3 regions of the Synechococcus sp. SYN20 genome follow, and region 3 is predicted to be linked to each of the others. Evidence: predicted binding sites of a transcription regulator. Region 3 holds the regulator's gene; each other region holds the start of a gene.
The links. Region 3 encodes NtcA, which controls nitrogen genes in cyanobacteria. Its sites were predicted from a motif close to GTANCNNNNGNTAC; they were not measured.
Positions count from the first base shown of each region.

Region 1: SynSYN20_RS14150 (anthranilate phosphoribosyltransferase family protein) is a predicted target of NtcA. The motif match lies at 4,786-4,799, and genes of this name have one in related genera.
Region 2: urtA (urea ABC transporter substrate-binding protein) is a predicted target of NtcA. The motif match lies at 5,631-5,644, and genes of this name have one in related genera.

Region 1 covers NZ_CP047959.1:2,677,081-2,685,243, forward strand. The annotation lists gene SynSYN20_RS14125 (hypothetical protein) at 44-187, shown strand; gene SynSYN20_RS14130 (ferredoxin--nitrite reductase) at 409-1,950, shown strand; gene SynSYN20_RS14135 (formate/nitrite transporter family protein) at 2,229-3,116, shown strand; gene SynSYN20_RS14140 (HEAT repeat domain-containing protein) at 3,128-3,841, shown strand; gene cynS (cyanase) at 3,896-4,336, opposite strand; gene SynSYN20_RS14150 (anthranilate phosphoribosyltransferase family protein) at 4,852-5,925, shown strand; gene SynSYN20_RS14155 (MFS transporter) at 5,945-7,168, shown strand; gene ppk1 (polyphosphate kinase 1) at 7,229-8,163, shown strand, end outside.
Region 2 covers NZ_CP047959.1:2,652,921-2,661,083, reverse strand. The annotation lists gene SynSYN20_RS14035 (type 1 glutamine amidotransferase) at 1-447, opposite strand, end outside; gene ureC (urease subunit alpha) at 444-2,153, opposite strand; gene SynSYN20_RS14025 (urease subunit beta) at 2,157-2,477, opposite strand; gene SynSYN20_RS14020 (urease subunit gamma) at 2,489-2,791, opposite strand; gene SynSYN20_RS14015 (urease accessory protein UreD) at 2,855-3,745, opposite strand; gene ureE (urease accessory protein UreE) at 3,855-4,322, shown strand; gene SynSYN20_RS14005 (urease accessory protein UreF) at 4,319-4,999, shown strand; gene ureG (urease accessory protein UreG) at 4,999-5,601, shown strand; gene urtA (urea ABC transporter substrate-binding protein) at 5,719-7,014, shown strand; gene SynSYN20_RS13990 (branched-chain amino acid ABC transporter permease) at 7,106-8,163, shown strand, end outside.
Region 3 covers NZ_CP047959.1:355,230-363,392, reverse strand. The annotation lists gene SynSYN20_RS01815 (lytic transglycosylase domain-containing protein) at 1-807, shown strand, start outside; gene SynSYN20_RS01810 (hypothetical protein) at 763-1,260, opposite strand; gene SynSYN20_RS01805 (thioredoxin domain-containing protein) at 1,403-1,948, shown strand; gene thyX (FAD-dependent thymidylate synthase) at 1,983-2,708, shown strand; gene dcd (dCTP deaminase) at 2,755-3,348, opposite strand; gene SynSYN20_RS01790 (cob(I)yrinic acid a,c-diamide adenosyltransferase) at 3,348-3,956, opposite strand; gene rph (ribonuclease PH) at 4,091-4,816, shown strand; gene ntcA (global nitrogen regulator NtcA) at 4,894-5,628, shown strand; gene SynSYN20_RS01775 (DUF3084 domain-containing protein) at 5,680-6,810, shown strand; gene SynSYN20_RS01770 (resolvase) at 6,807-7,259, shown strand; gene SynSYN20_RS01765 (DUF3146 family protein) at 7,237-7,494, opposite strand; gene pth (aminoacyl-tRNA hydrolase) at 7,494-8,117, opposite strand; gene SynSYN20_RS01755 (TatA/E family twin arginine-targeting protein translocase) at 8,122-8,163, opposite strand, start outside.

The DNA of each region.
Region 1 (8,163 bases), 410 kb from region 3:
TGCATGCATGACTAACTACCGCAGAAGGCATTCTCGCGCTCCCATGCAGTCAACTGCTCGCAGGAACCGAGCACCACAGCAATTTAAAAATGATTTTGATCGCGATTTAGCGGCCATGGCAAGGGTTTGGTCCATGATCCGCCATGGAGCCGTTCGCTGGATCGGAGAAATAGGCCGCCAATACTGATTCAATTCTTTGCCGTTAAGGAGGGGTTAATCGAGCCAGAAACTGCAGAACTTCTTTGTAGCAAATCAAACAAAAATGCGAGTCCGTAGACGCTGATTTGGTTCCAACCGATACCGAAAGATTACGCCACAGATCGCTATAAACCTTTTCTCAGCACGAACACTTCTGATGTGCTGGAAATCTCGCTAACTGACGAATTCCTGTACCAGGGCATCAGCACTATGAGCATTCAAGTCCCCACAAGACCATTCCTAGAAAACAAGAAGCTCAATAAAATTGAGCAGAACAAAGCAGCAAAGGATGGCTTACTAGTTGGCAATGAGATTGAAGAGTTTGCAAGAATTGGTTGGGAAGAGGTTGATGAAACCGATCTTCAGCTTCGCTTAAAATGGTATGGAATGTTTTGGCGTCCCAAAACACCAGGCAAGTTCATGCTTCGCTTGCGAGTCCCCAATGGCGTCATTAATCATCGACAGCTTCGAGTTGTAGCTTCAATCGTGGAGCGTTACGGCGAGAATGGAAGCTGCGACATCACAACACGCCAAAACCTACAGCTGCGTGGCGTCCTACTGAATGATTTACCAGATATTCTCAAGCGACTGAAGGACGTTGGACTGAGCTCAATCCAATCAGGCTTTGACAACCCAAGGAATGTAACTGGAAACCCACTTGCAGGCATTGATCCAAACGAAATCATCGATACACGCCCTTTCACTACTGAACTTCAGGACTTTCTGACAAACCATTGCGAAGGAAATCCAGAGTTCTCCAACCTCCCTCGAAAATGGAATACAGCGGTTGCTGGGGCAAAAGATAACTTTCTACTCCACAACGACATCGTCTTTCACCCTGTTGAACGAGATGGTGTTTTGGGTTTCGGCGTATGGGTCGGAGGGATCCTCTCATCACAAATGAATGCTTATGCCATTCCCCTTAATGCTTGGGTGAAGCAGGATGAGATTTGCAAAATGACCGATTGCGTCATTCGCCTCTGGCGGGACAACGGCGAGCGGGACAAGCGACCGAAAGGGCGCTTCCGCATGTATCTCGACCAGCTCGGCATCGACGCGTTCAGAAGTGAAGTGGAAGGCCTCTTTGGTCCGCTCACAGAGGATCCAGGCTCAGTTTTTAACGACACTCCTCGTTCTCACTACGGAATCCACCCACAAAAAAATGCAGATGAGTTTTTCGCAGGACTGCATGTGAGTGTTGGACGACTCACGGCCACCGATCTGCACGACTTGGCAACAGCAAGTCTTGATTACGGGACTGGTGAAATTCGCCTAACAGAGGACCAAAACGTGATCATCGTGGGTCTTTCAACAGCCAATCTGGATCGCTTCAAAGCAGATCCGTTGTTGCAACGCTTCCCTCTTGAACCAGGTGTCATCGCCGCTGGCACGGTCTCCTGCACGGGAAACACCTACTGCAGCTTTGGTCTCACCAACACCAAGGACCAAGCCCTTGCCGTTGCCAAACAACTCGATGCAGATCTCGAATTACCCGAAGAGCTGAAGATCCATTGGACCGGTTGCCCCAATACCTGCGGCCAAGCCTTTATGGGTGCGATCGGGCTAACAGGCACCAAGGCGAAAAACAGCAAAGGCGAAATGGGTGAGGGCTACACCCTGAGCATCGGGGGATCTCAAGGTGAAAACCCTCAGATCGGCGAAGTCCAGCAAAAGGCAATCCCTGCAGAAGACATTCAAAACGTTCTTCGACAGGTGCTGATCGAACAATTCGGAGCAAAGCCTCGGGCTTAAACAAAACGAATTAGATCTACGACGTCAAACCGTGGCGCTTTGTTTTGAAGCCATTGTTCAACGCATTTAAAATCAAACTTTTATTCATTTTACAATGACTTTCAAAGGTGATTTCCTATCGCGCTTTGTCAATTGGCTCAGCGCAAGTGGCAAAGACAAAGAACCAGTTTCTGTATCCCCACAGCAACAAGATGTTTTTTCACGCTTCATGAATCGCGTTAGCGGTTGATTCCTTTTTCATTTACTAAAACCCAATCATGAGCGCAACAGCGTCCCAGATGGACTACGTCCTACCTAATGAACTCGTCGACGGCATGATTTTAGCCGGCGGCAAGAAAGCAACTGTCAGCATTAAAAATCTGCTGATCCGTGGCTTTTATTCTGGCGCCATTCTTGGTCTTGCCGTCATCCTGGCCCTCACAGTAGGAATCCTTACGAAACTGCCATTTGTGGGATCTCTTCTATTCCCATTTGGTTTTGCCAGCATCGTCCTGTTCGGGATGGAGTTAGTCACTGGAAACTTCGCGTTGCTACCGATGGCAACATGGGCCGGCAAATGTAGCTGGAAAGCAACATTCCGAAATTGGACATGGGTCTGGATTGGCAATTTCATCGGCACGCTCGTTGTGGCGATCATCATGGCCATCAGCCTCACCAGCGGCAGCATGGATGCTGCTGCTGAGAACGTAGGTCCACCCATTTGGGATCTTGTGGCTCAAAAGATTGTTGCTCTGAATCAGATCAACGTTGTGAAAAAGTACGAAGCCCTCGGAAGCATGGGTTTCTTCTTGGCTTTCTTGCGTGGAGTTGTTGCAAACTGGTTGGTGTGCCTCGGCGTCACGATGGCTCTTGTGAGCAAAAGTGTTCCCGGCAAATTGCTGGCCTGCTGGTTGCCGATTACGGCCTTCCAAACAATGGGCATGGAACACATTGTTGTGAATCAATTCCTGCATACAGCTGGACCAATCCTCGGTTCAGGCGTTCCGTTCTACAAAGTGATCTTCTGGAATTTCCTCCCAGTCACGCTGGGGAATGTTGTTGGAGGTATGGTATTTATTGGCATGCTCTTTTACAGCACTCACCGCACCAAAATTTCCGATGTGCTTCCCACAGAGCATGACGAAAAACTGGAACGTGAACTGGCTGCTGAGCTTGGTGCCCGCTAATTTTGAACTCCATGAGTGCCATTGATGAAGCCACCCTCTGGGATCGGCTAGCCAATGCACGGAAGATTCCCTTGAATCCAACCTGGCTGGGAGAGATTTTCTCTCCCAGCCTTTCTGATGAACTCCGTTTTGCGGTGGCTGAGCGTTTAGGAATGTTGGCGGAAACAGGCTGGCCAATCATCCAAACCCTGATCCAACACTACGGAATTCGTCCTGAATTAATCCATGCCGCCGGGCTCTGTCATCAACCTGAAGCAAAGGATTGGTTGCTCACACAACTGAATCAATCCAATGATCCTGATGCCTTATTGCTCAACGCACTGAGTTGCTGGGGTGCAGAACTCACTCTGTCTCAATTTGAGCATATTTTGCAATTACCTGGCCAAGCACAACGGCTCGCAGGCCTTAATCTTCTTGGCTTCAAATCTCATCAACTTCAATCGCTTGAATTGCTGCAGTTATGTGAACCCGCTCTGCAAGATTGGCGTGATCCTGTCGTCATCGCTTGCATACGTTTACTGCAGCGACGAGACGACATTATTATTAGCGACAGGCTAACAACTTTGGTCCAAGAAGGATCCGATGCAGCTGCTGAGGCTGCTTTAAGAGCCTTAGGATGCATGGCCACAACTCACAGCAAACTTGCATTGAAGTTACTGAGCGCAGAACTCACCAACCCAGAGCGACGCACGCAAGCGAGGCGTCAGCTTCAACAGCAATATTAAAGGATATAAAAAAGCCCGATCGTGCCGGGCTCTTACTTAAATGAGATCAAAAACTCACCATTTTTTATAGGGTAAGAATTTTCCACACATCGTGATTTTCACCCGATCACCCTTTGGATCTTCAACCTTATCCACATCCAAAGTAAAATCAATAGCACTCATAATTCCATCGCCAAACTTTTCCTGGATGACATCTTTCATGGGCATTCCATAAACCTGCATGATTTCATAGAAGCGATAGATCAATGGATCTACAGGAATGACGGGATCGAGACTTCCTTTCGTTGGAAACTCTTGCAGTGCAGCGGTAATGGCTGGATCTAGAGCCAACAAAGTTGCTAATTTCTCTGCTTCTTCAGGGGATGCGGTGGCCTGTCCATAAAAGAGGGAAGCAATCCAAACTTCATCGAGCCCAAGGGCCGCTTCTAGATCAGCAAAAGAAAGCCCCTTAGCCTTTTTTGCTGCCATGAGCGAAGCAGTAACCGTCGTTGTCATGTAAAAAGAAGAATAAATGAACTACTAGAGATCAGCAAGCCTTACGGAGCCACTCAGCAGTGAGTGGATCATCTACAAGATCAAGACCCAAAACCGATGCATTGGCTACCAATTCTTAATCCCAGAACAACCAATAGAAGCATCGGTGACAGAACGAATGAGAGGAAGAGCGCATCATTGAAGAGTTGATGGCTAGGTCGTACTCATGTTTCTATCCTCTTTCGCGAATCGGTTCAATCAATTCCTGAATCAAGTCTTTAAAAGTATTAATGGCATCCTAGTGAGCGACTCTTTGTCAGTGACTCCAGCTTTTGTTCGTCAAACATTTCCAAACCTGCTCATTGAACGTCTCTATTACGCCGAAGGGCGACAGCATCCATCCCACCCACTCCATGGAAGCTATGCAGGCTTATGCAGGAGCCAAACCTCGAGTTAAATAAAAAGATCCGGTATCAATGACTACCGCCGAAGGGGATAATTCTGCGGAACGATCTCCTTCGGTTCCGGTGATATCAATGGAAATGTCTCCAGAAGCCAAGAAGCGTGCATCTTTCAAGCAATTGCTACGCAAAATTGGCAGTGGAGAGCACACCAGCAAAGGGTTGACTCGAAGCGAAGCCGATGAGGCCATGGAGTTGATGCTCACGGGAGGAGCGTCAGACGTTCAAATTGGCGCCTTTTTGATCGCCCATCGCATTCGCCGGCCTGAGCCTCAAGAGCTCACCGGAATGCTCGACACCTATAAACGTCTCGGGCCTTGTCTTCTCAGTGAACCCGATCAACGCCGGCCGATCTGTTTTGGCATGCCCTTTGACGGTCGATCTCGCACGGCACCGATTTACCCCTTAACCACCTTGTTGTTGGTGGGGTCGGGACAACCTGTGGTCTTGCAGGGTGGGAAGCGAATGCCGGTGAAATTTGGAATTACAGCCTTAGAACTGTTCGCTTCCATCGGGCTCAACCTGAACGGACTCTCCATCAACGATGTTCAAACAGGATTCAACCGGCATGGTCTTGCCCTCATTTATCAACCGGAACACTTCCCCCTCGGAGAGGCTCTGCTGCCCGCTCGGGATGATCTCGGGAAACGCCCTCCACTAGCAAGCGCCGAGCTGCTCTGGACCGCACACCAAGGACACCACCTCCTTGTCAGTGGCTTTGTGCATCCGCCAACGGAAAGCCGAGCCTGGCAAGCCTTAGAACTAGCCGGAGAAAAGGACGTCATCACCGTAAAAGGCTTAGAAGGCGGAACAGACCTCCCTGTCAGTCGAGCCGGAATCACGGCTCGGATCCAAAACTCAGGGGAACCCGAACGACACATCGTTCATCCCCGGGACCATGGCTGCTTCGGAGATGACCCCCGCTGGGAATCGGAGGAGGCCTGGGCTACGCACGCCAAAGAGGCACTTCTAGGGCGAGGGCCCATGGCTCAGTCTTTGCGTTGGAACACAGGCTGTTACCTCTGGTTAAGCGGACTGAGCAAAAGCTTGGAGGACGGCGTGGAGAAAGCCCAAACCATGCAATCCAATGGAGTAGGCACCACAGCCCTAGAGAAACTGATCGCGTGGCGAGCATCTGTGGGAAGGTGAATAACCGCCTCGATCGAACGTGCGCCGTCCTCACGTTCCAACGTTATTAAGTGCGTTTCTCACGCTGCTCAATGACCGACTGAGCGAAAGCATTGTTTTTCCATTGCTGCCATTTCTGTTGGCATCGTTCAATGCCGACGGTCGCACCCTTGGGTTATTAGCTGGCAGTTACGCCCTCGCGCAATTTGCAGCAACTCCGTTAATCGGAGCCCTGAGTGATCGCTTCGGTCGCAGGCCCGTGATCGCCATCTGCGTGAGTGGTTCCGTTCTGGGCCTAGGAGTCTTCGCCATCACCTTGAGCCATAACTGGCCTGCTGGTGCTGTGTTGCCCCTCTTTCTTCTGTTTGGAGCCCGTCTGATCGATGGGGTAAGCGGTGGAACAGCCGCCACGGCAGGCGCCGTACTCGCAGACATCACACCACCGGAGAAACGCGCACGCGCCTTCGGACTGATCGGAGTGGCCTTCGGCCTTGGATTCATTATCGGGCCCTTTCTCGGGGGCCAATTGGCCCGGATTGCCGTCACGGTGCCGATCTGGGTGGCCACCGGCTTCGCCGTCCTCAACCTCGTTGTTGTTCTCACGCTGCTTCCTGAAACCCATCCGGTGTCAGAGCGCCGCGTTCTTCCCCGCAAACGGGAGCTCAACCCCTTCGCTCAAATCGCGCGAGTGATTGGCAACCCAGCCGTCGGGCGTCTGGCCTTGGGCTTTTTTCTATTTTTTCTTGCCTTCAATGGCTTCACCGCAATCCTGGTGCTCTATTTCAAGCAACGATTCAACTGGGGCCCAGAGCTCGCTACCACGGCCTTTTTGATTGTGGGGGTGGTTGCCACCGTCGTCCAGGGTGGACTGATCGGTCCGTTGGTGAAACGTTTTGGGGAGTGGAAACTCACGCTGATCGGTCTCGGGTTGGTGATCGCCGGCTGCTTGCTGATCCCCAGCACCAATCCAGAACAAGCCAGGGTCGGAGTGTTCACAGCGGTGGCGATTTTGGCCAGCGGCACAGGTCTTGTCACCCCAAGCCTTCGCAGCCTCGTGTCTCGGCGTCTCAGCAATGAAGGACAAGGCGCTGCTCTTGGCAGCCTGCAAGCACTGCAGAGTCTTGGTAGTTTTTTAGGACCACCGCTGGCTGGAGTGGCCTACGACCTCCTTGGTCAAACCAGTCCGTTCTTTGGAAGCGCAGGATTGCTGGTGGTCGTGCTGCTCTTGGTGACCCGCAGTCCCCTTGAACACACCACAGGCTGACGCACGATTGCTACCTTTCCATTGCGAGCACTGTGCTCTAGACCATTGATAAGCGGCGTCATGCTTCCCGGGAATCTCTACATCAATCGGGAGCTCAGCTGGATCGCTTTCAACAGGCGCGTTTTAGCTCAAGCGCTCGACCAAAGAACGCAGTTGTTGGAACAGGCCAAATTCAGCGCCATTTTCAGCAACAATCTCGATGAGTTTTTCATGGTGCGCGTGGCGTCCTTGAAGTCTCAGGTTGAGGCCGGCATCGACAAACAGAGTGAAGACGGGCGAACCCCTCGGGAGCAGCTCCATGAGATTCGCAACCAGCTCTCAGAGCTGCTGGAAGCCCAGCAGAAGCACTACCTCAACCACCTCCGCGTGGGCCTTGAAGACTATGGAGTGTTTCTGTTCAATTACGAACAACTAAACAACGCCCAACGCGACTGGGTGGACAACTTCTTTCAAACGGCGATTTTTCCGGTCTTAACGCCCCTAGCGGTGGATCCTGCCCATCCCTTTCCCTTCGTTAGCAATCTCAGCCTCAACGTGGCCGCCCTGATCCACGACCCAGAGTCGGGCCAACGCCAACTGGCTCGTGTGAAGGTTCCCCAGAAGATCCTTCCTCGCTTTGTCTCGATTCCGATTGAGCTGAGCGGCCCTGATGCCAAGCCGTTGCATACGGCAGTGCCTCTTGAACAGGTGATTGCCTTCAATCTCAGCCTGCTCTTTCCAGGAATGAGCATCGAAGGCCATTACTTTTTCCGGGTCACCAGGGATGCAGACCTGGAGCTACGAGACCTTGAAGCCGACGATCTCATGATCGCGATCGAACAAGGCCTGCGAAAGCGACGGATGGGGGGGGAAGTGGTCCGCCTAGAGGTTGCTGGCGACACACCGCAAGACGTCATTGAGATGTTGATGGACGGCATGTCTGTTGTTGAAGAAGACCTCTACAGAGTGAATGGACCTCTGGGCCTCGATGATCTCTTCGGCTTGATGGGCCTGCC
Region 2 (8,163 bases), 430 kb from region 3:
TTCACTGGGTTGTAAGCCCATGAGGAGTGGTTCGCTGCTTGGTTTCATGAGCCAATGAATGGCTCCGTAGCCAACCTCTTTCAGGGGTTGAGGCGGCAGTCCCACTCGCAAGGGTTGTACTGCTCCACCGGCAGCGACCGCTAAAAGTTGTGCGCCGAGGCAGATTCCCAGCACTGGATTGTTTTGTTGATGCCAAAGAGCGAGCCAGTCCAACTCCCGTTGCATCCAAGCCATCCCATCTTGATGTCGCTCGCCGACACTCATCGGCCCTCCGAGAAGGACGGCGATTGTATTTTTCGTGCTGATGGGGTCGGGGAGAGGCTCCCCTTGGTCAGGGCGAATCGTGTGAATGACCATCCCTTGCTCCAGCGCGATTTCTGCAACGAGATCAGGGCCTTCTCGATCGATGTGCTGCACCACCAGCAAGGTGGGGGCGTTCGTGGTCAAAGCAGTAGATAACGCTGGGCGAGTGGCAACACCTCCGCTGGTTCACAGGTGAGAAGCTCGCCATCGGCAAACACCTCATAGGTCTGTGGATCCACGGTCATCTTTGGAAGTGCTGAGTTGAGTTTGAGAGCACTTTTGCCAACGCTGCGTGTGTTTTCTACGGCGATGCAGGTGCGTTCCAGCCCGAGTTTGCTTTGGATGTTGTCGTTCATGGCTGCATCGCTCATGAAGGTGAGGCAACTGGGGGCAAGGGCTTTGCCGAAGGCAGCAAACATGGGTCGTCCATGCACTGGTCCTGGTGTTGGGATTGAGGAGTTGGCATCACCCATTTGGGCCCAGACGATCGAACCGCCTTTTACAACGAGTTGAGGTCGTATGCCAAAGAATCCTGGTTTCCAGAGCACTAAATCAGCGAGTTTGCCTGTTTCCACCGACCCCACCTGACGGCTGATGCCGTGGGCGATCGCTGGATTGATCGTGACCTTTGCGATGTAGCGCTTCAGGCGGTGGTTGTCGTTACGGCTTGAGTCTTCTGGCAGTGCTCCGCGTTGAACCTTCATCTTGTGGGCTGTTTGGAAGGTGCGTGTGATCACTTCTCCCACACGTCCCATCGCTTGGGAGTCGCTGGCGATGATCGAGAAGGCGCCGAGATCGTGAAGGATGTCTTCAGCAGCAATCGTTTCGCGGCGGATGCGTGATTCCGCAAAGGCCACATCTTCAGGGATTTTTGGATCAAGGTGATGGCACACCATCAACATGTCGAGGTGCTCCTCGAGGGTGTTGCGTGTGTAGGGGCGTGTGGGGTTGGTGCTGCTGGGAAGTACGTTTGCTTCGCCGCAGATTTTGATGATGTCTGGTGCATGGCCGCCGCCCGCACCCTCTGTATGAAAGGTATGGATCGTGCGGCCTTTGATTGCGGCGATGGTGTCTTCCACGAAGCCGGCTTCGTTGAGCGTGTCGGTGTGGATGCAAACCTGCACATCCATTTGATCGGCCACCGATAGGCAGGCATCGATGGCGGCCGGCGTGGTACCCCAATCCTCATGCAACTTGAGGCCGCATGCGCCTGCTCGTACTTGTTCCTCCAAGGCTTCTGGTGTGCTGGCGTTTCCTTTCCCGAAAAAGCCCAGGTTGACGGGAAGCCCTTCTGCTGCCTGCAGCATTCGGCTGATGTGAAACGCACCTGGGGTGCAGGTGGTGGCATTGGTTCCAGTGGCCGGTCCCGTCCCACCGCCCATGAGTGTGGTCACTCCGCTGGCCAGGGCCGTTTCAATTTGTTGGGGGCAGATGAAATGGATGTGCGTGTCAATCCCACCTGCTGTGAGGATGTGCCCTTCGCCAGCAATCGCTTCGGTGCCGGGCCCAATCACGATGGTGACGCCTTCTTGGATGTCGGGGTTGCCGGCCTTGCCGATGCCAACGATGCGGCCATCTTTTAGCCCGATATCGGCCTTGACAATGCCCCACCAATCAAGGATGAGGGCATTGGTAATCACGGTGTCAACGGCTCCTCCAGCCCGCGAGGTTTGGGATTGGCCCATCCCATCGCGAATCACCTTTCCGCCGCCGAATTTCACCTCATCGCCGTAGGTGGTGAAGTCCTTCTCCACTTCAAGGATGAGTTCGGTGTCCGCTAAACGAATGCGGTCACCAGTGGTGGGCCCATAGGTTTCGGCGTAGGCCTGGCGGGAGATGCGGTAGGGCATGAATCAGGCGTCGAGGGGTCCGTTGATGTGTCCGTTGAAGCCGACCACGCGGCGTGCTCCAGAAAACGGGATCAAATTCACGTCGCGGTTGTCACCGGGTTCGAAGCGAATGGCCGTACCGGCTGGAATGTCGAGCCTTTGGCCGCGTGCAGCGTCACGGTCAAAGATCAGGGCCGCATTGGCTTCTTGGAAATGGAAGTGGGATCCCACCTGTACGGGACGGTCACCGCTGTTGGCAACGCTGAGGGTTGTGACCTCCCTATTGGCATTGAGTTCAAGTTCGCCGGGTTCCGGGATCAATTCACCGGGGATCAGGGGTGCCATCAGAGAAAGCCTTAGCGAATGGGGTCATGCAGGGTTACGAGCTTGGTTCCATCGGGAAACACAGCCTCGATTTGGACTTCATCGACTAACTCCGGAATGCCCTCCATCACCTGGTCGCGGCTTAACCATGTGCTTCCTTCCTGCATGAGGTCGGCCACATTCTTCCCATCGCGTGCGCCTTCTATAACCAAGAAACTGAGCCATGCCACAGCTTCCGGGTGGTTGAGCTTGAGGCCGCGCTGGAGTCGACGTTCTGCCAAGAGTGCAGCCGTGACGATCAGTAGCTTGTCTTTTTCCTGGGGGCTGAGGTGCATGCTGACCTTGCACTCCGCTTAGTTTCTATCTCCCGGGGCCAGCGGAATGTTCAGGCTGAACGCTTAGACCTTCAAGGGATCTTCCTGTAAAGGCCAGACCCTGGGAATCTTCGGCGCAGCCAGGGCTCTTGCCTGACGGGTGCGAGCCCAAATCCTGCTGAACCAGAAACGGGCATCACGGCTCGAGAAGCCGCTGTAACGGGCGATCAGTCCCTGGGGGAGTACGCCGCAATGCATGGTCCCTTTGAGTTCGTTTCGATCCTGCCGAATGTCATCAAGGAGGGTGTTGAGCTTGTCTGTTGGGAGAGGGAAGGGTGCCGCCCAAACCAAGGTGCCGAAGACCGGTTGTTGATTGAGTCCATGCACTCCCTTCAGCGCTGCGTCGCTGATTTCGAGCCGATCAACAAGCTCCCAGCGCCTTCCCTCAGCCGTTTGACGTTGAATTTGGAGGCTAGATCTCCAGCATCCGCGGCCCAATGTTTCATTTGCGGCAGTGCGCCCGAGACGCACAATTTCTGCGCTGAGAAACGATCCATCCATCGGCAAGGTGACGCTGAGGTTTTGTTCAAACAGAGCGTCGGCATACAGCACGAGCTCTTGGGGAAGCCACTCCAGATCGGTCTCGGCATCAAGCTCTGCCAAGACCTGTTGGCGGGCCCAAGCCCCCTGGGGATGGAGCTGGCTGCGACCCACTGATCCATATACCTTTTGCGCGGCCACGCTGGTGAGCAGGCAGCGACTGCCTGGTCTTAAGCCGAGGTTGACGCTCAATTGGTCTCCTCCCACAAGACCGCCAGCGGTGTGAAGCAGAGGAAGCTCGCAACGCCCGTTTTCTCCTCGTTCGGCGCGCATCAATTTCAAGGGGGCGGTGCAGCCCCCTTGATGCTGACTGCCGCTGCTGCCTGCAAAAAACTGCAGGTTGCAGGTGCCGTGCCATGGATCAAGTCGATGCATGGATGCACGCTCGACGCCAACTCTTCTTGGCTGTGTAGCAAGCACTACCAAACGAAGGCGTGCTGTTTGGGCAGTCTTTGTTGCGTGATCTCTTTGGCTGTCTGAACCCTTGGATGTTGGTTTGATCGTGTTGGACCATCGCCTCTTGTCTGAGGAGCCATTGCCTGACGCCACCCTCGCGGTGATGGAGTTGCCGCTGAGTGCGGATCAGCGCACGGTGCTGCGTGGCCGTCGTCGCACAGCCTGTGGTCGAGAGGTGTTGTTGCAGCTGCCACGCGAGCGGGCCTTGGCGCCTGGTGATCGCCTCACCAATTCCCCTCGGCAGGTGCATGTGTTGGTGACCGCTGCTCCTGAGGAGTTATTGCGAGTGCAGGCAGCAACGCCGCTGGCCTTGCTTGAGGCCGCTTATCACCTTGGCAATCGCCATGTGGCTCTTGAGTTGCATGAGCATGAGCTGTTGTTGCTCGATGACTCTGTGCTCGCCACCATGCTCAATGGCCGTGGATTGAAGCTGACACGGTGTTGTGGTCCATTTAGGCCCGAAGGCGGTGCTTATCTCGCCCATCAGCACGCATGACCTCGCTTGCATTGCTGCAGTTGGTGAGTCCTGCCTTGCCCGTTGGTGCGTTTAGTTATTCCGAGGGGCTTGAGGTTTTGATCCAAGATGGCGATCTGAACGATGCATTCGAACTTCAGAACTGGATTGAAGCGGAACTGCAGAGAGGTGCACTGAGGTTGGAAGCTGCGGCGTTACAACCATTGCGTGCTCTGTTTCAAGTCTGGGAGGGCGAAGGGTTAGGGATGCCCAGCGACTTGATCTCTCTGGATGGCTGGTTGCTGGCTTTGAGGGAGTCGGCTGAGGTGCGTGCCCAGCACGTGCAGATGGGCGGTTCTTTGCTGGCGTTGATGGCTGATCTTGGACATCCGTTGCCTCAGGCATTGCCTCAGCGGGTGGTCTTGGCTTGGCCAGCGGCCTGGGCTTGGGCTGCTTTGTCGTTGAAGATCTCTGAACAGGAGATGGTGGAGGGTTATCTCTATGGCTGGGTTGCGAATCAGCTCAGTGCGGCTGTCCGCTTGGTGCCGCTTGGTCCCACCACGGCTCAACGGATCCAACAGCAACTGTTGCCGATGATTCGTGATCAGGCGAGGGTTTTGAAGGATCAAGATCCGCGCACCCTTTGGTCTGGTGGTGCTGGTGCAGGGCTCGCCCAGTTGGCTCATGCTGAGTTGTATTCACGTTTGTTCCGAAGCTGATGAGCAGCAAACTCAGGCTTGGCGTCGCCGGTCCGGTGGGCTCAGGTAAAACAGCGCTCGTGGAAGCGCTCTGCAGGAGATTGCGTGATCGCCTGCAGTTAGCTGTTGTAACCAATGACATCTATACGCAAGAGGATGCCCAATTCCTAACGCGCTCAGGTGCATTAGAGCCGGAGCGTATCCGCGGTGTTGAAACCGGGGGGTGCCCCCATACGGCGATACGAGAAGACTGCTCCATCAACCGAGCTGCTGTAAGTGAATTGGAGCAGCAATTTCCCGGTCTTGATCTGGTGATGGTTGAAAGCGGCGGTGACAATCTTGCGGCCAGTTTTAGTCCCGAATTAGTGGACCTTTGCATCTACGTGATTGATGTAGCGGCTGGGGACAAGATTCCTCGTAAGGGCGGACCTGGAATTACACGGTCCGATTTATTGGTGATTAACAAGATTGATCTGGCTCCCCTGGTTGGTGCCGATTTGGGTGTGATGGAACAGGACACACTGAGGATGCGCGGGGATCGGCCCTGGTGTTTTACCAACCTTCGGACGGGAGAAGGACTCGATCGCGTGGAAGCCTTTGTGTTGCAACAGATACAAGAATGAATCGTATTTAGGCGCTTAAGAGCCAAATTGTTTTTATTGATACAGGAACTTGCGGCTCTTGATCTGTACCTTTCGTGCTCCGACGTTTAAGCGTCGATTCACTTGTTTTTGGTACTCATGAGTTCATCATTGTCCAAGCGTCTCTTTGCCGGCATGGCCGCAGCGTCGCTGGGTCTGGCCGTCACCGCTTGTGGTGGTGGCGATGAGAAAGCCTCCAGCGTGGAATTCGACGACAGCGTCACTGTCGGCATCCTTCATTCTCTAACGGGGACGATGGCGATTTCTGAGTCCACCTTGGTGGATACAGAAAAGATGGCCATTGATGAAATCAATGCTGCCGGTGGTGTTGAGGTGGACGGCAAGAAGTACAAAATTGATTACATCGTTGAAGACGGTGCCTCCGATTGGCCCACGTTTGCTGAGAAGTCCAAAAAACTCATCGATCAGGACAAAGTTCCTGTTGTGTTTGGCGGCTGGACCTCTGCTAGCCGTAAGGCAATGCTTCCGGTGTACGAATCGAAGGATGCTTTTCTGTATTACCCAATTCAGTACGAAGGGCAAGAATGTTCGAAGAATATTTTTTACACCGGCGCGACTCCTAACCAGCAGTCGGAGCCAGCGACCAGCTTCATGTTCGAGAAGTCACCAGCTGCAGGAAAGCCTTTCTATCTAGTGGGCTCTGACTATGTCTTCCCTCGTACTTCAAACACCATCACCAAGGAGCAGGTGAAGTCTCTGGGTGGAGAAGTGGTTGGTGAAGACTATTTGCCCCTAGGTAATACTGAGGTTGCTCCAATTATTGCCAAGATTAAAAAAGCCTTGCCTGATGGTGGTGTAATTATCAACACCTTGAACGGTGACCAGAATGTTGCTTTCTTTAAGCAGATTCAGGATGCTGGCATCACTCCTGAAAAGGGTTACTACGTGATGAGCTATTCCATTGCTGAAGAAGAAATCAGCACAATTGGACCTGAGTTCCTTGAGGGCCATTACGGCGCTTGGAACTACATGATGTCCATTGATACGCCGGCTTCGAAGAAGTTTGCTGCTGACTTCAAAGCTAAGTATGGCGCTGACCGCGTTGTTGCCGACCCTCAAGAGTCTGCATACAACATGGTCTACCTCTGGAAGCAGGCTGTTGAGAAAGCCGGTACTTTCGATGACGACAAAGTACGTGAAGCCCTGATCGGTATTAAGTTTGATGCTCCTCAAGGACCCATCGAGGTTCGTCCTAACCATCACATCTCTCAAATCGTTCGGATCGGAGAGATCACTGCAGATGGTCAGTTTGAAATCGTAGAAGAGTCGGACAGCCCAATTGATCCTCAGACCTGGAACCAGTTTGAGCCCACATCGAAGGGCTTCGCTTGCGATTGGTCTGATCCCAGCAAGGGAGAGAAGTACAAGCTCTGATCATCGATAGCTCCATCTATTGATGGATTGCTACAGGAGGAGTCCCTTGGGGGCTCCTCTTTTTATTTGTTTCGCTTACTAGACCCTCCCCGTGCAACTGCTTTTCGAAAGTCTGTTCAACGGTGTGGCCATCGGCTCTGTGTTGCTGATGGCCGCCCTTGGACTGGCAATTGTGTTTGGCTTGATGGGTGTGATTAATCTCGCTCATGGCGAATTAATCATGCTTGGTGCCTACACCACCTACGTGGTGCAGCTCATTTTCAAACTTCCCCTACTTGCACCTATTTACAACGCCTACGTATTGGTTGCGATTCCATGCGCCTTCGTTGTAAGCGGTGTTGTTGGCATTTTGCTTGAACGCACAGTGATACGACGTCTCTATGGGAGTCCACTGGAGACGTTGCTTGCTACGTGGGGTGTCAGTTTGATTCTCCAGCAGTTTGTGCGCAGCGTTCCGCTTGCTTATGCGGCAGGAATGGTTCTGTTTCTCGTGCTCGGATTCAGCGTTCCGTTGTTTCTTCCGAAGCACTTATTGGAGGGACGTCAATCCCGGTTTGTGCGATTAGGTGGTTGGGCTGTTTCCGCTTTCATTGGAGTGTTATTTGCGGGTGGATTGGCCTCGCAAATTAGCCGGATTGCTAAGGCGACATCTCGCAATGTGGATGTCACCGCTCCGAAGTGGATGCGCGGTGGTCTCGAGTGGATGGATCTCACATTTCCGGTGCCACGTCTTGTGATCATCGTGATGACGTTGATCGCAGTCGTTGGGGTGATCTGGTTCCTTAACCGCAGTGTTTGGGGTATTCGGATTCGGGCAGTCACTCAGAATCGTTCGATGAGCGACTGCCTCGGCATTCCGACTGACACCGTTGACGTCCTCACCTTTGGGATCGGTTCTGGTTTGGCTGGCGTGGCTGGAGTTGCAGTGTCGTTGTTGGGTTCGGTAGGTCCCAACGTTGGAACGTCTTACATCGTGGGCTGTTTCATGGTTGTGGTGCTCGGTGGTGTTGGCAATCTTTTCGGCACCGTCTTGGCTTCATTTGCGATCGGCTTGTTAACTGATCTGATTGGAGCGGGAAGGCTGCTTACGATTTGGCCCGATATGCCTGGGCCACTGGCTGGTGGCGTTGAATTTTTTGCGACCACGAG
Region 3 (8,163 bases):
GATCTTCCAGATCTCAATCAAGCATCAGCCTCTCGCTCTGCAGCCCTTGGCGAGTCGTTTCCATCGCACTGGGAGCCATTAAAAAGTGGCGATCCATTCGTGGATCGTCTCTGGCGACTCGGCCAAACCCAGGAAGCATGGGAAACCTGGAGAAACCAACAGCCCCGATCCGATCAGCCATCCAATCCAGAGCAAAAGCTCGTCGAAGGTCGCCTTCGCATTGCCGTCGGCGACGCATGGACGGGTCTGAGTCGTCTTTGGCGCGCCAGCTTGAGACTGGTGAATCAAACCTGCGAAGAGCAACAGCTCCTCCACCGCAGCCAGCATCCGCATCTGCTCCCGGAGGTGTTTGAGACCGCATCCCAAACAGAGGCGGTACGCAGGGAACTCCTCATGGCCATCGCCAAGCAGGAATCTCGCTTCTCCCCAGGCGTGAGCTCACCCGTCGGGGCGATCGGGTTGCTGCAACTGATGCCAGCGACGGCGGAAGAACTGGCCGGCGGCACCCTGAGTAGCGATGAGCTACGCGAGCCAACCCGCAATGCCAAGCTCGGAGCGCGCTACCTCGCGCAATTGCTGGAGCAATGGCAGGGCAACATTGTGCTGGCGATTGCGAGCTACAACGCCGGGCCTGGAGCCACCAGCCAATGGGTCACTCCGCTTCTGGAGAAAGATCCAGAATTATGGGTGGAGCGCATCCCCTATCCAGAAACGCGCCTTTACACAAAAAAAGTACTGGGCAATCTCTGGGCCTATCTCGGATCAGGACGCGACCGCTGCGACAGCGGAAGCCAACGGGTTCGGTAGATCCTGCCCCAACCAGATGCCCACAAGCACCAGCGCCCCCAAGCCCAAGGCCATGACCTGAGGCGAAGGCACCACCTTGATCCGGGTGAGGTCCAAACGGGCCAGCAAGGTGGCAGACGCCAAGATCAGCACATCTGACAGCAAGCTCAAACTGAGCACATAAAGCCCCACCACGATCACCAGCAGCAGGGTCGAAATCAGGCTGAGCACCCGACTGGAGGCCATCAATAACGACAGTTGGCGAAGCAAAAGATCAGGCATCGTGCAGATGAGCACGATCACCAGCGATTGAACGATCTCTACCGTCCAGAACAAGCGGGGCGACACGTTCTGCAGAGCAATTAAGTGCTCGCTCTCAATCGACCAATGGTGGCCAAGGAAAACGGCAACAACAAAGAGCAAAAGCAGCAGGGGGGCCCGCAGCGGTAGGACCAAAAAACGAAAAAAAGACATCAGCAAGCAGCCAACGGTCGACCGATGAAATCACTGATGACATCAGCGAGACAGCAGATCCCAACAACAGAATTGGCTTTTAAACGCTAGCAACAACACACGCATCAGCCTGCCAAAGTGAAACCAATCAAGTCTTCCCGGGATGACCGGCAGTTCCGCCCCCGCCACCCTGACCCCCTTGCAAAAGGGGTTGCTTCTGATCACTGCACTGGTCCTTGCTGCTGGATTATTTCTGCTGCGCAATGGTCTCAATCAGGAAGCGCCTCTCGATCAGCTGGCCAGACAATCCCTGGATCCTGAGGTGGCCCTCACCAACTCCCGGCCCACCGTGCTGGAGTTTTACGCCGATTGGTGTGAGGCCTGCCAAGCCATGGCACCCGCGATGCTTCAAACGGAACAAAATCATGCCGATCAACTCGACGTTGTTTTGGTGAATATCGACAACCCACGCTGGCTGGATTTGACCGATCAATACGACGTCACAGGGATTCCACAGCTCAATTTATTTTCAGCCGACGGCGTGATGCGCGGGCGTTCGCTTGGAGCGAGAACAGCTGACGAGTTGGAATCACTAGCGGTTGCATTGATTAACAATGCGCCTTTACCTCAGCTTGCGGGCGTTGGTTCCACCAGCAGCGTGCCCCCTGCCGAGACAGTTTCAAGCCCAGGGCCCCGCAGCCACAGCTAGACAAAGCATGAACAGTTCAGCGCAGACGACACCAATGGACTCTCGTTTTCGAGTTGACCTGATCGCCGCAACCCCGAACCCGCAACAGTGCGTGTACGTGGGAATGCACCAGGACTACAGCGAGGGCTTCGTCGCGGCCGACCGCGAGCAATGGCCAGATGAAACCAAAGCAGGCGAAATCTGCGTCAAACGCCTCCTAGCCGGAGAACGGGGACATTACGGACCCATGGAGCATGCCCAGATTGTGTTGAACGTGGGCTGGTTTCCGCATTCCGTGATGCAACAGGCACGGACGCACCGGGTGGGCGTCAGTTTTGATGTGCAATCCATGCGCTACACAGGCGAGCGCATCTGTCGGGCGGCACAGGGAGAACTCGATCTCGAAGAGGTGTTTTATCTGCGTCCCGTTGGTGAGTACAGCGACCGCAAGGGAAAGAAATACCTCTACAGCGAGGCTGAACGCCAAAAAGATTTAAACCACTGCAAAATCAGCGCCGATCGGTATCAGGAATTGCTTCAGGCCGGCTTTGCAGAAGAACATGCCCGCGGCATTCTCCCCTTCGATTACAGGCAACATTTTGTGGTGAGCTTCACGCTCAGAGCCTTCCTGCATTTCATGGATCTACGCGCCAAGCTCGATGCTCAGCAAGAAATCCGCGAGCTCTGCGATCTGATGTGGCCCCATCTCAAGGCTTGGACTCCAGAATTTGCAGGCTGGTACGAAAAAACAAGACTGCATAAGGCCCGGCTCGCCCCCTAATGAATACTTAGGAAGCACTTTTCAGGAAGCAATCATGCGCTGACGTTCAGATCTTGGCCAGCGTGACGCGCTCGGGCTGATGCTGATATTTACCTTGTCGGTCGCTGTAGGTGGTCTCACAAGGATCACCTTCAAAAAACAACAACTGGCAGATCCCCTCATTGGCATAAATACGACAATCAGCTCCAGAACTGTTACTAAATTCCAGGGTGAGATGTCCCTCCCAGCCAGCCTCTGCTGGAGTGGTATTCACAATGATGCCTAAACGGGCATAGGTGCTCTTGCCCAGACAAATAACCGTGATGTTGGGCGGCACCCGCATCTTTTCAAGGGCAACACCGAGGCCATACGAATGTGCTGGAAGGATGAAATAGTCCCCATCATCATCGTGATGAATGGGCGTGGATTCAAGATTGTCAGGGTTGAATCGCTTGGGATTCATGATCGTGCCAGGGACATGGCGAAAGATCAAAAACTCCTTAGGCGAGAGCCTCAAGTCGTAGCCATACGACGAGCAGCCAAAACTAAGAACCGGGCTCTTGCGTTGATCCGGATCCAAGTGGCGCACTAAGCCATCTTGAAAAGGCTCGAGCATGCCTGCCCCAGCCTGATCCGTAATCCAGCGATCGTTTTTCAGCATTAGAAACCTCGACGCAATTCCGTGACTTGATCAGCCATCTCCATCATCTCTGCAGGGATCGCGGGCCCGGTCACGATCACATCCATGGCTGATGGCCTTTGCTCTAACACCGACAAGACATCCTCATGGCTCAAATAGCCAAGCTCGATCGCCAAGCCAATCTCATCCAGCACGAGTTGGTCCAACGTGCCCTCTAGAAGATGGGTTTTGCAGATCTCCCAGACCGACTGAACAGCCTCTTTGACCTCGTCATCGCGGCTAGCAGCAGGATCTGAAAGGCATTCCGTCACGGAAGGCCGCAACCATCGGAGCCGATCGCACAGGGTGAGGCTGCTCTGGGGACCTTGTCCCACTCCACCCTTGAGGAACTGAGCGATCAAAACATTGCTACCCAGGCCTGCCGTCCGCAGCGCCTGGCTCAGCACACCAGAAAAACTCCCCCGAAATGAAGCGGTATGCACCTGAAGCTGACCTTCTGGAGCCACCAAATGCAGGGGTGGACGAACTTCTACGGAAGGAAGTCTTCGAAGCCCTGCTTGCTCAAGAGTCCTGTGGTCAACAGTCCGCGACTCACGAGAATGATGGGTAGGGCTGAGGCTGACGGTCATCACATTCGCCGATGTCCGGCAAATCCGGATGTGGATGAATCTAGCGGTGAAAGTGCAAGACACAAGTGCTTTGACACCATCCATGGTGTGCCGAGCCAACTGGCAGGCTCAAAGAACCTCCACACCCTGGGCTCATGACCGACACCTCTCGCAATGACGGACGTCAGCCGGGCGAGCTTCGCCCCTTTTCGATCAGCTGGGATCCCATGGGATTTGCCCTGAGTTCAGTGATCATCCACAGCGGACGCACCGCTGTTCTTTGCAGCGTTTGCCATCAAGAAGGGGTGCCTCGCTGGCGCAAAGATCAAGGCCAGGGGTGGCTCAGCGCCGAATACCGACTTCTGCCTGGATCCACTCCAGAGCGACAAAACAGAGAACTGCTCAAATTGAGCGGACGCACCCAGGAGATTCAGCGCCTGATTGGCCGCAGCCTGCGCGCAGCCATCAACATGGAAGCCCTCGGCGAGAACACGTTGAGAATCGATTGCGATGTGATTCAGGCGGATGCAGGCACCCGCACCGCTGCGATCAGCGGATCTTGGGTCGCGCTTCAACGAGCCTGTGAGCGACTGGTTCAACAAGGAATTCTCAACACCAACCCCGTCCAATCCCAAGTGGCCGCCGTCTCCGTTGGGGTGATTCACAAACGCCCCCTTCTCGATCTCGACTACAGCGAAGACAGCCAAGCCGATGTGGATCTCAACGTTGTGATGAACGGAGCAGGGCATTTGCTGGAACTGCAGGGCACTGCCGAAGGAGCTCCTTTTAGCCGTCAGCAGCTCAATGACCTACTAGACCTCGCCGAGCCTGGCCTCAAGCAGATCATGCACGGTCAGAATTTAGCTCTCTCCAGTAGGTGAAAATGCCGAGTTTCGTGTTCCTTGCTACATGAACAGGAGGGGCTGATCCATAGCATCCCGACATACGAATAGGGACCATGGCCGAGGTCAGCCGCGGCTTCAGCCGCTACGCACCACCAACAATGCGCCCGGCGGGCTCGAGCTTCGGAAGTCCCGCGGTTCCTTCCAGCCGCACGCTTCAAGATGTCATTCGGGGACTCGATGGTGCCAACTCTGAGATGGTGGAACGTGGGAAAACCATCTTTTTCCCCGGGGACCCTGCAGAAAAGGTGTACCTGATTCGGCGCGGGGCCGTCCGCCTTTCCAGGGTTTATGAATCTGGCGAAGAAATCACGGTTGCCCTCTTACGAGAAAACAGTTTGTTTGGCGTTCTGTCGTTACTGACAGGTCACCGTTCCGATCGTTTTTATCACTCGATCGCTTTCACAAGAGTGGAAATGGTCACGGCTCCAGCCACATCAGTCCGGCAGGCCATCGAAGCTGACACCAGTGTGGGCTTGCTTTTACTGCAGGGTCTATCCAGCAGGATTCTCCAGACCGAAACGATGATCGAAACCCTCACCCATCGAGACATGTCATCTCGGCTGGTGAGTTTTCTGTTGGTGCTCTGTCGAGATTTCGGAGTTCCTGGTCAACGGGGCATCACCATTGACCTACGCCTCTCACACCAAGCCATCGCCGAAGCCATCGGTTCCACGCGCGTTACCATCACGCGTCTCCTGGGTGATCTCAAGTCATCGAGCCTGGTGGATATCGATCGCAAAAAGATCACTGTTCTCGATCCAATCGCTCTCGCTAAACGGTTCAGCTGACCATGCAGGTGAAGATGGAGCTCCCGTCCGAACTCTGATCCTTCGTTCACCGTGACCGGCTGGTTCCTACTTCTTGCTCTGCTAGTCCTTGGAGGCGTGCTCTCAACCCTGGGAGACCGCCTTGGTTCTCGTGTGGGGAAAGCTCGGCTGAGCTTGCTTGGACTGCGTCCAAAGCGCACGGCCGTGGTGATCACGGTTTTAACGGGCAGCCTGATTAGTGCGCTTTCACTTGGACTCTTGCTGTTAGTGAGTCGGCAGCTCAGGGTGGGCCTGTTTGAACTCAATGCTCTCGAAGCCAAATTGCGGAGCAGTCGCGCCGACCTCAAAACAAGCAAAAGCGCTCAGAGGCAAGCCAGCAAGGAGCTCACAACGGCACAACAACGAGCGGCAGAACTGCGTCGCACCCTGAAGCCCCTCCAGGAACAAACCCGATCCTTGGAAGCCGAGCGGCAGCGATTGAGCCAAGACGTGAATGCGAAAGATATTGAGATCCAACGCACCGAGCAGGAACTCTCGGCCGTGCGCACGCAAATTCGCAGTGGAGAGAAAGAACTCAATCAACTAGAGGACACGCTCTTGGCGCTGCGGCGCGGAAACGTCGCCATTAGCAGCGGTCAGCCACTTGCCACCGTGACTCTGAAGCTCGAGCGTCCCGATCAAGCAAAAACGGTCATCGATCAGTTATTGCGAGACGCCAATCTTCAGGCCTATCAACAAGTGCTCCCTGGCCAACCCGCGGAAAGACAAATTTTGCTAGTTCCGCGACCTGACATCAAGCGCTTGGAGCAAACGATTCGCAAACCTGGCACCTGGGTTGTGAATATCCGTTCAGCCGCCAATGTGCTGCTCGGAGAAACCGTTGTGTACGCCTTCCCTGAAGTGCTTCCCAATGTCACCGTGACAAGGGAGGGAGAGGTCTTGGCCCGCACCACCCTGGCGAGCAATGAACGCAACCCTGAAGCCGTTCGCAACCGACTCAATCTTCTCCTTGCCTCCACATTGGCCGAGGTGCAACGACGCGGTTCGCTCAGCAAGGGGTTGCAGTTTGATGGCAATGCCATCAATGCGCTTGGCCAAGAACTGATCGACCGCAACGGAGGACTCGCAGCGCTCGAAGCAGTCGCTTTACGACGCAGCGAAACGGCAGATCCGATCGCCATCCAGTTGCGCCTTAGCCAATGACACGCGTCATAGCGCTGGATCCTGGCCGAAGTAAATGTGGGCTGCTGTTAGCAGACATCGCCACGAACACCGTGGTTCAAGGCATGGTGATACCCAGCGCTGAGGTGCTTGATCAGCTTCGATCCTGGATGGTGGACGCTCATGGCGAGGACGATCAGATTGCTGAGCTGGTCATCGGTGACGGCACCAGCAGCACGATCTGGCAACACCAACTTCCCGCAAGCCTGAAGGTCCGCGTCGTGGACGAAACCGGGACTACCTTGCGAGCCAGGGCGCGTTACTGGCAGTTGTGGCCTGCACTGGGCTGGAAACGCTTGCTTCCTTTAGGCCTGCGCATCCCATCTGGCGATCTCGACGCCATCGCCGCGCTCGTCATCCTCGAACATTATTTAGGTCGGTCTTTGCAATGGCCAGGTCCCGATCCACTCAAAAACGCGCCCTCACGGTGAAGGTGTAATCCCCTCCCGGCTCAAGGTCATAGTCAGATTTCACAAGAAAACGAAGAAGCGCGTCTTGAATCAAGGCTCGCCCCAGGGAGGGCTCCACACTCAGTTCGCCACGATCAAAAAACCAGCTGAACTGCCAATTGAAGCCTCCAGCCTGGACGTCTCCTTCCAAACATTGATCCGCAAAACTCTGGCGTTGAACCCGCAGATGGGCGGTGGTAACGGGTAGCGCTGCCATCACGCCTCGGTATTGGTGGGAGCCAGCTGAAGCCCATTGATGTGATTCCCTGCAAGATCGAGACCCTGTCGCTGAATCCTTTCCAAACCATCAACGACCTCCAACAGAACCTTGTCGAGCAGGGGCTCTTCGTCACGACTGAAACTTCCGAGCACGTGCGACACCGTTCGTGCCTTGCGCTCACTGGGATTTTGTCCGGGTGCACCGATTCCAATCCGCAGGCGCGCGAAATCCTGCGTACCGAGATGCTGAATGGTGCTTTTAAGACCGTTATGGCCACCAGCAGAGCCACGGGCCCGCAAACGCAAACGGCCAAGCGGCAGATCCATGTCATCAACGAGGACCAAGAGCTGATGCAGCTCAAACCCAAACCAATCCAATGCTGCCCGAATCGAGCGCCCGCTGTCGTTCATGAACGTTTGGGGCATCAACAACCGCAATCTCTTGTCCCCCACACCCAGATCAGCAAGCTGACCTTGGAGCTTGGGCATAGAACGAAAGCCTCCGCCCTCCCGAGAAGCCAGGCGTTCTAAGGCCATAAAGCCAACGTTATGTCGTGTGTTGGCGTAGCGATTGCCCGGGTTCCCCAACCCCACCACTAAGCGGAGATCACCGCGATTCATCGACTCAATCGGAGGGGGATGTTGGCTCTGATTTTGGAGAAACCAC